Regions from separate parts of the Streptomyces prunicolor genome, predicted to be linked through region 1. Evidence: riboswitches for the same ligand, from Rfam matches in the RefSeq annotation. Region 1 holds a riboswitch; the other holds the start of a gene.
The links. Region 1 has a riboswitch for glycine ahead of gcvP (aminomethyl-transferring glycine dehydrogenase). Riboswitches for the same ligand answer to the same signal wherever they lie in the genome.
Positions count from the first base shown of each region.

Region 1 (4,207 bases):
CGGTCGAGGACACGTACGACGTCGACATCCACGACCGGGTGCGGGTGGGCCTGGAGGTGCAGCGGCTGGCCGACCGGTGTGTGCGGCGGCTGCGGGCGGCCGGGCTCTCGGGGCGGACCATCGTGCTGAAGGTGCGGCGGTACGACTTCTCGACGCTCACCCGGTCCGAGACGCTGCGTGGGCCCACCGACGACCCGGGGGTGGTGCGGGAGGCGGCGGCCCGGTTGCTGGACTCCGTGGACACCACGGGCGGGGTACGGCTGCTGGGGGTGGGTGTCTCCGGGCTCGCCGACTACACGCAGGAGGACCTCTTCGCGCAGGCGGCGGGGGAGCAGGCCGACTTCCTTGACGAGGAGCACGCGGAGGAGGAGCGGGGGGAGGAGCAGGCGGCGCCTGTGGAGAGGCGCTGGCCCGCTGGGCACGATGTGCACCACGCCGGTTTCGGGCACGGGTGGGTGCAGGGGAGCGGGCTGGGGAGGGTCACCGTGCGGTTTGAGAGGCCTGAGGATTCGGGGGCGGGACGGGTGCGGACGTTCCGGACCGACGATCCTGAGCTGGAGCCGGCGGAACCGTTGCCGTTGGTGGAGCGGGGGTCGGGTGAATCGCCGGGGGTGGTGATGCCGTTGGCGGGGCGGGGGCCTGACGAGGGGCTGGCCGAGCCGTCGTCGTTGGTTGCGAGGGGTCCTGATGGTCCGGCTGTGGCATCGGCGCCACCGGAGAGTCGAGGACCTGACGAGCCACCGGTCGAGCCGATGTCGTCGGCGGGGCCGGGCCTTGACGACTCGCAGGGGGAGTCGTTGCAGTCGGTCGTGCGAGATTCTGGGGTTGGGTCGGTGGCGCCGACGCCGTGGGCGGTGCCGGGGTCTGGTGTCTCATAGGGCGTGTCGTTGTCGTCGGTTGCGCGGCGTCCCGGAGTTCAGGGCGCCTCGCCGACGGCCCCGGAGATTCGAAGAGCCGGTGATGAACCGGGTGCCGCGCTGTCTCAGGTGTCTTCCGAGCCCGCGAGTTTGCCGAAGTCGTGGTCCGGGAGGGATGGGGGTGGGCCGATGTCGAGGCCGTAGTGGTGGTAGAGCTGGAGTTCCTGGTCCGGGGAGAGGTGGCGGCCTACTCCGAAGTCGGGGGCGTCCTTGATCAGGGAGCGGTCGAAGGGGATGTGGAGGGTGCCTTCGATCAGTTCGCTGGGCTCCAGGGGGACGAAGGCGTCTCTGGAGAACAGGCCGGTGCGTATGGCCGCCCACTCCGGCTCGCCGGTCGCGTCGTCGAGGTAGACCTCGTCGATCGTGCCGATCTTGGTGCCGGTGCGGTCGAACGCCTTGCGGCCGATCAGGTTGCGCGGATCGATATCGGTCTGCACGGGCCCTCCTCCTGGTCGCAACTCATCCGTAAGCACTACAAAAGAGCACATTGGGGAAGGTGGCCACTCGAAAGCTCGGCTTCAACGCTCGCTGGTAGGCTGGCGAACGGCTGCTGACCCCGTGCGGGAGAGTCCTCCAGACTTCATCGGAGGCGCCGAAGGAGCAAATCCTCCCCGGAATCTCTCAGGCTCACGTACCGCACGGACGAGGTCACTCTGGAAAGCAGGGTGCGTGTCGTTGATGGTGTCGACGGCTTGCGCTCTCACCGACGGTGAAAGCCGGTGACCTTCGGGTGGCCGGTGAAGCTCTCAGGTTGAGATGACAGAGGGGGAGGCCGTCCGGCACCCCACTGTCGTGGTGCCCTCGAAGGTCGTGTCCGACCAGGAGGCCTCCCTGATGACTGTCCCTCGCATTCCACTCTCCGAGCTCGAACAGGGCATCCCGTTCGAGCAGCGTCACATCGGGCCCGACCAGGAGGCGCGGGCCAAGATGCTCGCGCAGGTCGGCTACGGCTCGCTCGACGAGCTCACGGCCGCCGCCGTCCCGGATGTGATCAAGAACGCCGACGCTCTCGATCTGCCGGGCGCCCGTACCGAGGCCGAGGTGCTGGCCGAGCTGCGTTCCCTCGCGGACCGCAACGAGGTCCTCGGTTCCATGATCGGGCTCGGGTACTACGGGACCTTCACCCCGCCCGTGATCCTGCGCAACGTCATGGAGAACCCGGCTTGGTACACGGCCTACACGCCGTATCAGCCGGAGATTTCGCAAGGGCGGCTCGAAGCCCTTCTCAACTTCCAGACCATGGTCGCCGATCTGACCGGGCTGCCCACCTCCGGTGCCTCCCTGCTCGACGAGGGGACGGCCGCCGCCGAGGCCGTGGCGTTGTCGCGGCGCATGGGGAAGAACAAGAAGGGGCTGTTCCTGGTCGACGCCGACGCGTTGCCGCAGACCATCGCCGTGATCGAGACGCGTGCCGAGCCGGCCGGCGTCGAGGTCGTCGTCGCCGACCTCAGCGAGGGCATCCCGGCCGAGCTCGCCGAGCGGGAGATCAACGGCGTGCTTGTGCAGTACCCGGGCGCCTCCGGTGCCGTACGCGACATCAAGCCGCTGATCGAGCAGGCGCACGCGCTCGGTGCGCTCGTCACCGTCGCCGCCGATCTGCTCGCGCTGACGTTGCTGAAGTCGCCGGGTGAGTTGGGGGCGGACATCGCGGTCGGTACGACGCAGCGCTTCGGGGTGCCGATGGGCTTCGGCGGGCCGCACGCCGGATACATGGCCGTGCGCGAGAAGTTCGCGCGCAGCCTGCCCGGGCGGCTCGTGGGCGTGTCCGTCGACGCCGACGGGCACAAGGCCTACCGCCTCGCCCTGCAGACGCGCGAGCAGCACATCCGCCGCGAGAAGGCCACCAGCAACATCTGTACCGCTCAGGTGCTGCTTGCGGTGATGGCCGGCATGTACGCCGTCTATCACGGGCCCGAGGGGCTCAAGGGCATCGCGCGGAGGACGCATCGGTACGCCACGATCCTTGCGGCTGGGCTCTGCGTCGGCGGTGTCGAGGTCGTGCACGGCGGCTACTTCGACACGCTGACCGCGCGCGTTCCGGGCCGGGCCGCCGAGGTCGTCGCCGCTGCCCGTGAGGATGGGGTTAACCTCCATCTCGTGGACGCCGACCAGGTGTCCATCGCCTGCGACGAGACCACCACGCGTGCCCAACTGGCCGCCGTATGGACCGCGTTCGGGGTGGATGGGGACATTGAGGCGCTGGATGTGGCGGCCGAGGACACCTTGCCCGCCGGGCTGCTGCGCACCGATGCCTATCTCACGCACCCGGTCTTCCGCGACCACCGTTCCGAGACCGCGATGCTGCGGTACCTGCGGCGGCTCGCCGACCGGGACTACGCGCTCGACCGGGGCATGATCCCGCTCGGTTCCTGCACCATGAAGCTCAACGCGACCACCGAGATGGAGCCGGTCACCTGGCCCGAGTTCGGGCAGTTGCACCCCTTCGCGCCCGCCGAGCAGGCGCAGGGATACCTCACGCTCATCCGGGAGTTGGAGGAGCGGCTCGCCGAGGTCACCGGGTACGACAAGGTGTCGTTGCAGCCGAATGCCGGTTCGCAGGGGGAGTTGGCCGGGCTGCTCGCCGTACGCGGGTATCACCGGGCCAATGGTGATGAGCAGCGGACCGTCTGCCTCATTCCGTCGTCCGCGCATGGGACCAATGCCGCGAGTGCCGTGATGGCCGGGATGAAGGTCGTCGTCGTGAAGACCGCCGAGGACGGTGAGATCGACGTCGAGGATCTGCGGGCGAAGATCGAGCAGTACCGCGACGAACTGTCGGTGTTGATGATCACTTACCCGTCCACGCACGGGGTGTTCGAGGAGCACGTCGCCGACATCTGTGCGCAGGTGCACGAGGCGGGTGGGCAGGTCTACGTCGACGGTGCCAACCTCAACGCCCTTGTGGGGCTTGCCAAGCCGGGGCACTTCGGTGGGGATGTCTCGCATCTGAATCTGCACAAGACGTTCTGCATTCCGCACGGTGGGGGTGGGCCGGGGGTCGGGCCGGTGGGTGTGCGTGCGCATCTGGCGCCGTATCTGCCGAACCACCCGTTGCAGCCGGCGGCCGGGCCGGAGACCGGAGTTGGGCCGATCTCGGCGGCTCCTTGGGGTTCCGCCGGGATCCTGCCGATCTCCTGGGCGTACGTCCGGCTCATGGGTGGGGAAGGGCTGAAGCGAGCCACGCAGGTGGCTGTGCTCAGCGCCAACTACATTGCCAAGCGCCTTGAGCCGCACTACCCGGTGCTCTACACCGGGCCCGGTGGGCTTGTCGCGCACGAGTGCATCATCGA
Region 1 is NZ_CP108676.1:1,777,515-1,781,721, reverse strand. It holds partial or broken gene OG588_RS07940 (DNA polymerase IV) at 1-641, shown strand, start outside; gene OG588_RS07935 (PRC-barrel domain-containing protein) at 983-1,354, opposite strand; glycine riboswitch at 1,469-1,564, shown strand; gene gcvP (aminomethyl-transferring glycine dehydrogenase) at 1,752-4,207, shown strand, end outside.

Region 2 (4,207 bases), 5.8 Mb from region 1:
CTCGGCGCCGAACAGCTCCTTGACCCGGTCGATCGCGATCTGCTCGGCCACGTCGACGTACTCGCAGCCGCCGTAGTAACGACGGCCCGGGTACCCCTCCGCGTACTTGTTGGTGAGGACCGAGCCCTGCGCCTCCATGACCGCGACCGGAGCGAAGTTCTCCGAGGCGATCATCTCCAGCGTGGACTGCTGCCGGCGCAGCTCGGCGTCGACGGCCGCGGCGATGTCAGGGTCGAGCTCGTGCAGGGGCGTGTTCAGTACAGACATGTGGGTGTACGACTCCTCAGCCGGCGGAAAACGCGGTGTACTCGTCGGCGGAGAGCAGGTCGCCCGGCTCCTCCGCGACACGCACCTTGAACAGCCAACCCCCCTCGAAGGGCGCCGAGTTCACCAGCGACGGGTCGTTCACGACGTCCTCGTTGATCTCGGTGACCTCGCCGCCGACGGGCGAGTACAGGTCGGACACCGACTTGGTCGACTCCAGCTCACCGCAGGACTCGCCCGCGGTCACCGTGGAGCCGACGTCGGGGAGCTGGGCGTAGACGACATCGCCGAGCGCGTTGGCCGCGAACTCGGTGATGCCGACCGTCGAGACGCCGTCCTCGGCGACCGACAGCCACTCGTGCTCCTTGCTGTAGCGCAGCTGCTGGGGGTTGCTCATGGCCTGAATTCTCCTGTACGCGGGGGAGTGCTGATGAATGGGGGACTACGCAGGACATCGGCATGCAGGGGCGATCCGCCCCGGGTCACAGACGTGACGCTACGACGACTGTCACTTCTCGCGCTTGTAGAACGGCAGCGCCACGACCTCGTACGGCTCGTGACTGCCCCGGATGTCCACGCCGACACCGGTCGTACCCGGCGCCGAGTGCGCGGCGTCGACGTACGCCATGGCGATCGGCTTGCCCAGCGTGGGGGAGGGGGCGCCGGAGGTGACCTCACCGATCACCTGGCCGTCGGCGACGACGGGGTACCCGGCGCGCGGGACCCGGCGGCCCTCGGCGACGAGCCCGACCAGGACGCGCGGCGGCTGCGAGGCGGCGCGTTCGGCGGCGGCCTCCAGGGCGCCGCGCCCGACGAAGTCGCCCTCCTTCTCGAACTTCACGACCCGGCCGAGCCCGGCGTCGAACGGAGTGAGGGAGGTCGACAGCTCATGCCCGTACAGCGGCATCCCGGCCTCCAGACGCAGGGTGTCGCGGCACGACAGCCCGCACGGGATCAGCCCGACCGACGCCCCGGCCTCGGTCAGCGCCAGCCACAGCTTCTCCGCGTCACCGGGGGAGACGAACAGCTCGAAGCCGTCCTCGCCGGTGTAGCCGGTGCGGGCGATCAGCGCGGGGACGCCCGCGACCGTGCCGGGCAGACCGGCGTAGTACTTCAGGCCGTCGAGGTCGGCGTCGGTGAGCGACTTGAGGATGCCGGGGGACTCTGGACCCTGGACGGCGAGCAGGGCGTACGCGTCACGGTCGTCGCGGACGAGCGCGTCGAAGCCCACGGCACGCTCGACGAGTGCGTCCAGCACGACCTGGGCGTTGGAGGCGTTGGCCACCACCATGTAGGTAGAAGATGCAGCTTCCGTCTCGGCCAGCCGGTAGACGATCAGGTCGTCCAGGATGCCGCCGTCGGCCCGGCAGATCATGGTGTAGCGGGCGCGGCCGAGGCCCACGGAGGCGATGTTGCCGACGAGGGCGTAGTTGAGGAGCTGGGCGGCCTGCGGTCCGGTGACGGTGATCTCGCCCATGTGGGAGAGGTCGAAGAGGCCGGCCTTCGTGCGGACGGCGAGGTGCTCGTCGCGCTCCGAGCCGTAGCGCAGCGGCATGTCCCAGCCGGCGAAGTCGGTCATCGTCGCACCGAGCGAGCGGTGCAGCGCGTCGAGCGCGGTGCGGCGCGTCTCAGGGGTGGCGGTACTGCTCATCGGTCGGTCTCCCAAGGCATGACGGCGAGGTCGTTCCTCCCCATCTGTCATCGGGACCTGAGAGGTTCGCCATGACCGCACGCGGGACATGGGTTGCACCTTGGGTGGGACCACCGTCGCCGGCGGTCCGCTTTTCAGATGTGCCTCGCCCGCGCGGTAACGGGGCCTGAGAGATTCAAGGGAGGGACTTGCTCCTTCGGCGCCCCAGGTGACGTACGACTGGGGACTCTCCCGCGCGGATTCAAGCGGCCGGTATGCAGTTAGGCGGGCACATCATCGCACAGGCTTTGTAACAGGCCTGTGGCCGGACGCGAACGGAACCGCGAGACACCGTGCATTACCTTCTCTTTACGTTCAGTGGGGAGAACCTTTCCTGACCCCGCAGGGAGGACGATCACGGTGACAAGGACCACGGTGTACGCCACGACCTCGGCTGCAGCGCTGCCCAAGCAGCCCTCGGCCCCGGCCAGAGAGGCATGCCCGGCACGCCCGGTACCGACGGTCCGTGATCTCCGCGAGCGCGCCGGCCACAGCCCGCACGGACTCCGCTTCGGCCCCCGTGACCTGGTCGTCGTCACCGGCCTGCCCGGCAGCGGCAAGTCCACGCTGATGCGCCGCGCGGTGACGGGCGGCAACGGGATCGGCGTCGACAGCCAGGACACCCGGGACCGCTGGGACGCGCGTGTGTCCCGCATGTCCGGCCTCCTCCCGTACGCGATCTACCGCCCCCTGGTCCGCCTCGCCCACTACGCGGGCCTGCACCGCACCCTGCGTTCCGCGTCCGGAGCCGTCGTGCACGACTGCGGTACGCAGACCTGGGTGCGCGGCTGGCTGGCCCGGGCCGCCGGGCGCCGGGGCGGCACACTGCACATGGTGTTCCTCGACGTCACCCCGGACACCGCGCTCGACGGTCAGCGCGAGCGAGGCCGCGGAGTCTCGCGCTACGCGTTCCTGCGCCACCGGAGGGCCGCCGCCCGTCTGCTGCGCGTGGTGGAGCGCGGTGAACTGCCGCACGGAGTGGGCTCGGCGGTCCTCCTGGACCGGGACGCGGCGGACGTGCTGCGCCGGATCGACTTCGCCGACTGAGCCGCTAGCCTTTTCAGCCACAGCAGGGTTACAGCAGGCGGTTTGACCAGCAGGCGGTAGGTAGATGGACTTCCCGGCGGACTTCCCCGGACAGGCGTACCCCCACCCGCATCCGCACGGCGGATGGCCGGGCAACGAGCTGGAGGAGGTGCTCTCGGCGTCCCTCGGCATGCCCTCGGCCGGCGGCCGGATCGTCGAGGTGCTCGGCCGCAGCTTCGTCTGGGTCCCGCTCCCCAGCGGCGGCGGCCCGCAGAGCGGCCCGCTGGACCTGCCGACGCTGGACATCGAGGGGCAGGCGTTCGTCCCGGTCTTCAGCTCCGAGGAACAATTCCGTCAGGTCGTCGGCTCGCATCTGTCGTTCACGATCGCGCCGGCGGTGGAGTTCGCGCGCGGGCTGCCCCCGCAGGTCGGCCTCGCGGTGAACCCGGGCGGCGTGGTCGGCGTCCCGCTCCCGCCCCTCGCGGTGGCCGAGCTGTGCCGCATCGGCCGCACCGCCCTCGACGGCCCCACCAGCGGCGGCCGCGTCCGCCTCTTCGAACCCGACTGGCAGGACGACCCGGTCGACTTCCTCGCCGCCGCCTCCACCGAGTTCGCCGCGATCGGCGTGGTCGCCACGGCCCGCCGCTGCCTCGCCGCCATCGAGACGGCGGCCCCGGTCATGTTCGTAGGCGTAGAACTGACCAACTGGGACGGCGACTTGAGAGCGGCCCCGATGGAGGCCCTGGCGAGAGCGCTGGGCCAGGTCACGGTTCAGTGGCAGGTCAACCTGGTCCTCCTCGACGTAACCCAGGACCCGGTGGCGGACTGGATGAGGCAGACAGTGCGCCCCTTCTATACGCAGGGTCACTAGAAAGCGCCCCAAGGGCTACCCCCTCAGGGGCGCGGGGCTGTGCCGATTTGCGGCTCCGCCGCGTGGGCGCGACAAGCCACGACGCACCCGCACTCGCCAACGCACACCAGGCCCCAACCCACTGGGCGCTTAAGCTGGTTCCAACGCAGGGCAACTAACCAGAAGGAGCGGTACTCGTGAGCGCCAGCGACACCGCGACCGGCCAGGTCGAGCACATGCTGCGCCAGGTGACGCCCGGGCGCTACGACGCCTACGAGGCACTCCTCCGCGCCCTCGCGACCCCCCACTCCGGCCAGATCTGGATGCTCCTGTGGCACGGCCAGTCCGGCTCCCCGGACGCCCAGTACGGAAACATG
Region 2 is NZ_CP108676.1:7,584,739-7,588,945, forward strand. It holds gene glyA (serine hydroxymethyltransferase) at 1-267, opposite strand, end outside; gene gcvH (glycine cleavage system protein GcvH) at 284-661, opposite strand; gene gcvT (glycine cleavage system aminomethyltransferase GcvT) at 773-1,915, opposite strand; glycine riboswitch at 2,060-2,159, opposite strand; gene OG588_RS35000 (AAA family ATPase) at 2,309-3,001, shown strand; gene OG588_RS35005 (enhanced serine sensitivity protein SseB) at 3,066-3,851, shown strand; gene OG588_RS35010 (enhanced serine sensitivity protein SseB C-terminal domain-containing protein) at 4,028-4,207, shown strand, end outside.
Region 2: another riboswitch for glycine. It lies ahead of gcvT (glycine cleavage system aminomethyltransferase GcvT); the one in region 1 lies ahead of gcvP (aminomethyl-transferring glycine dehydrogenase).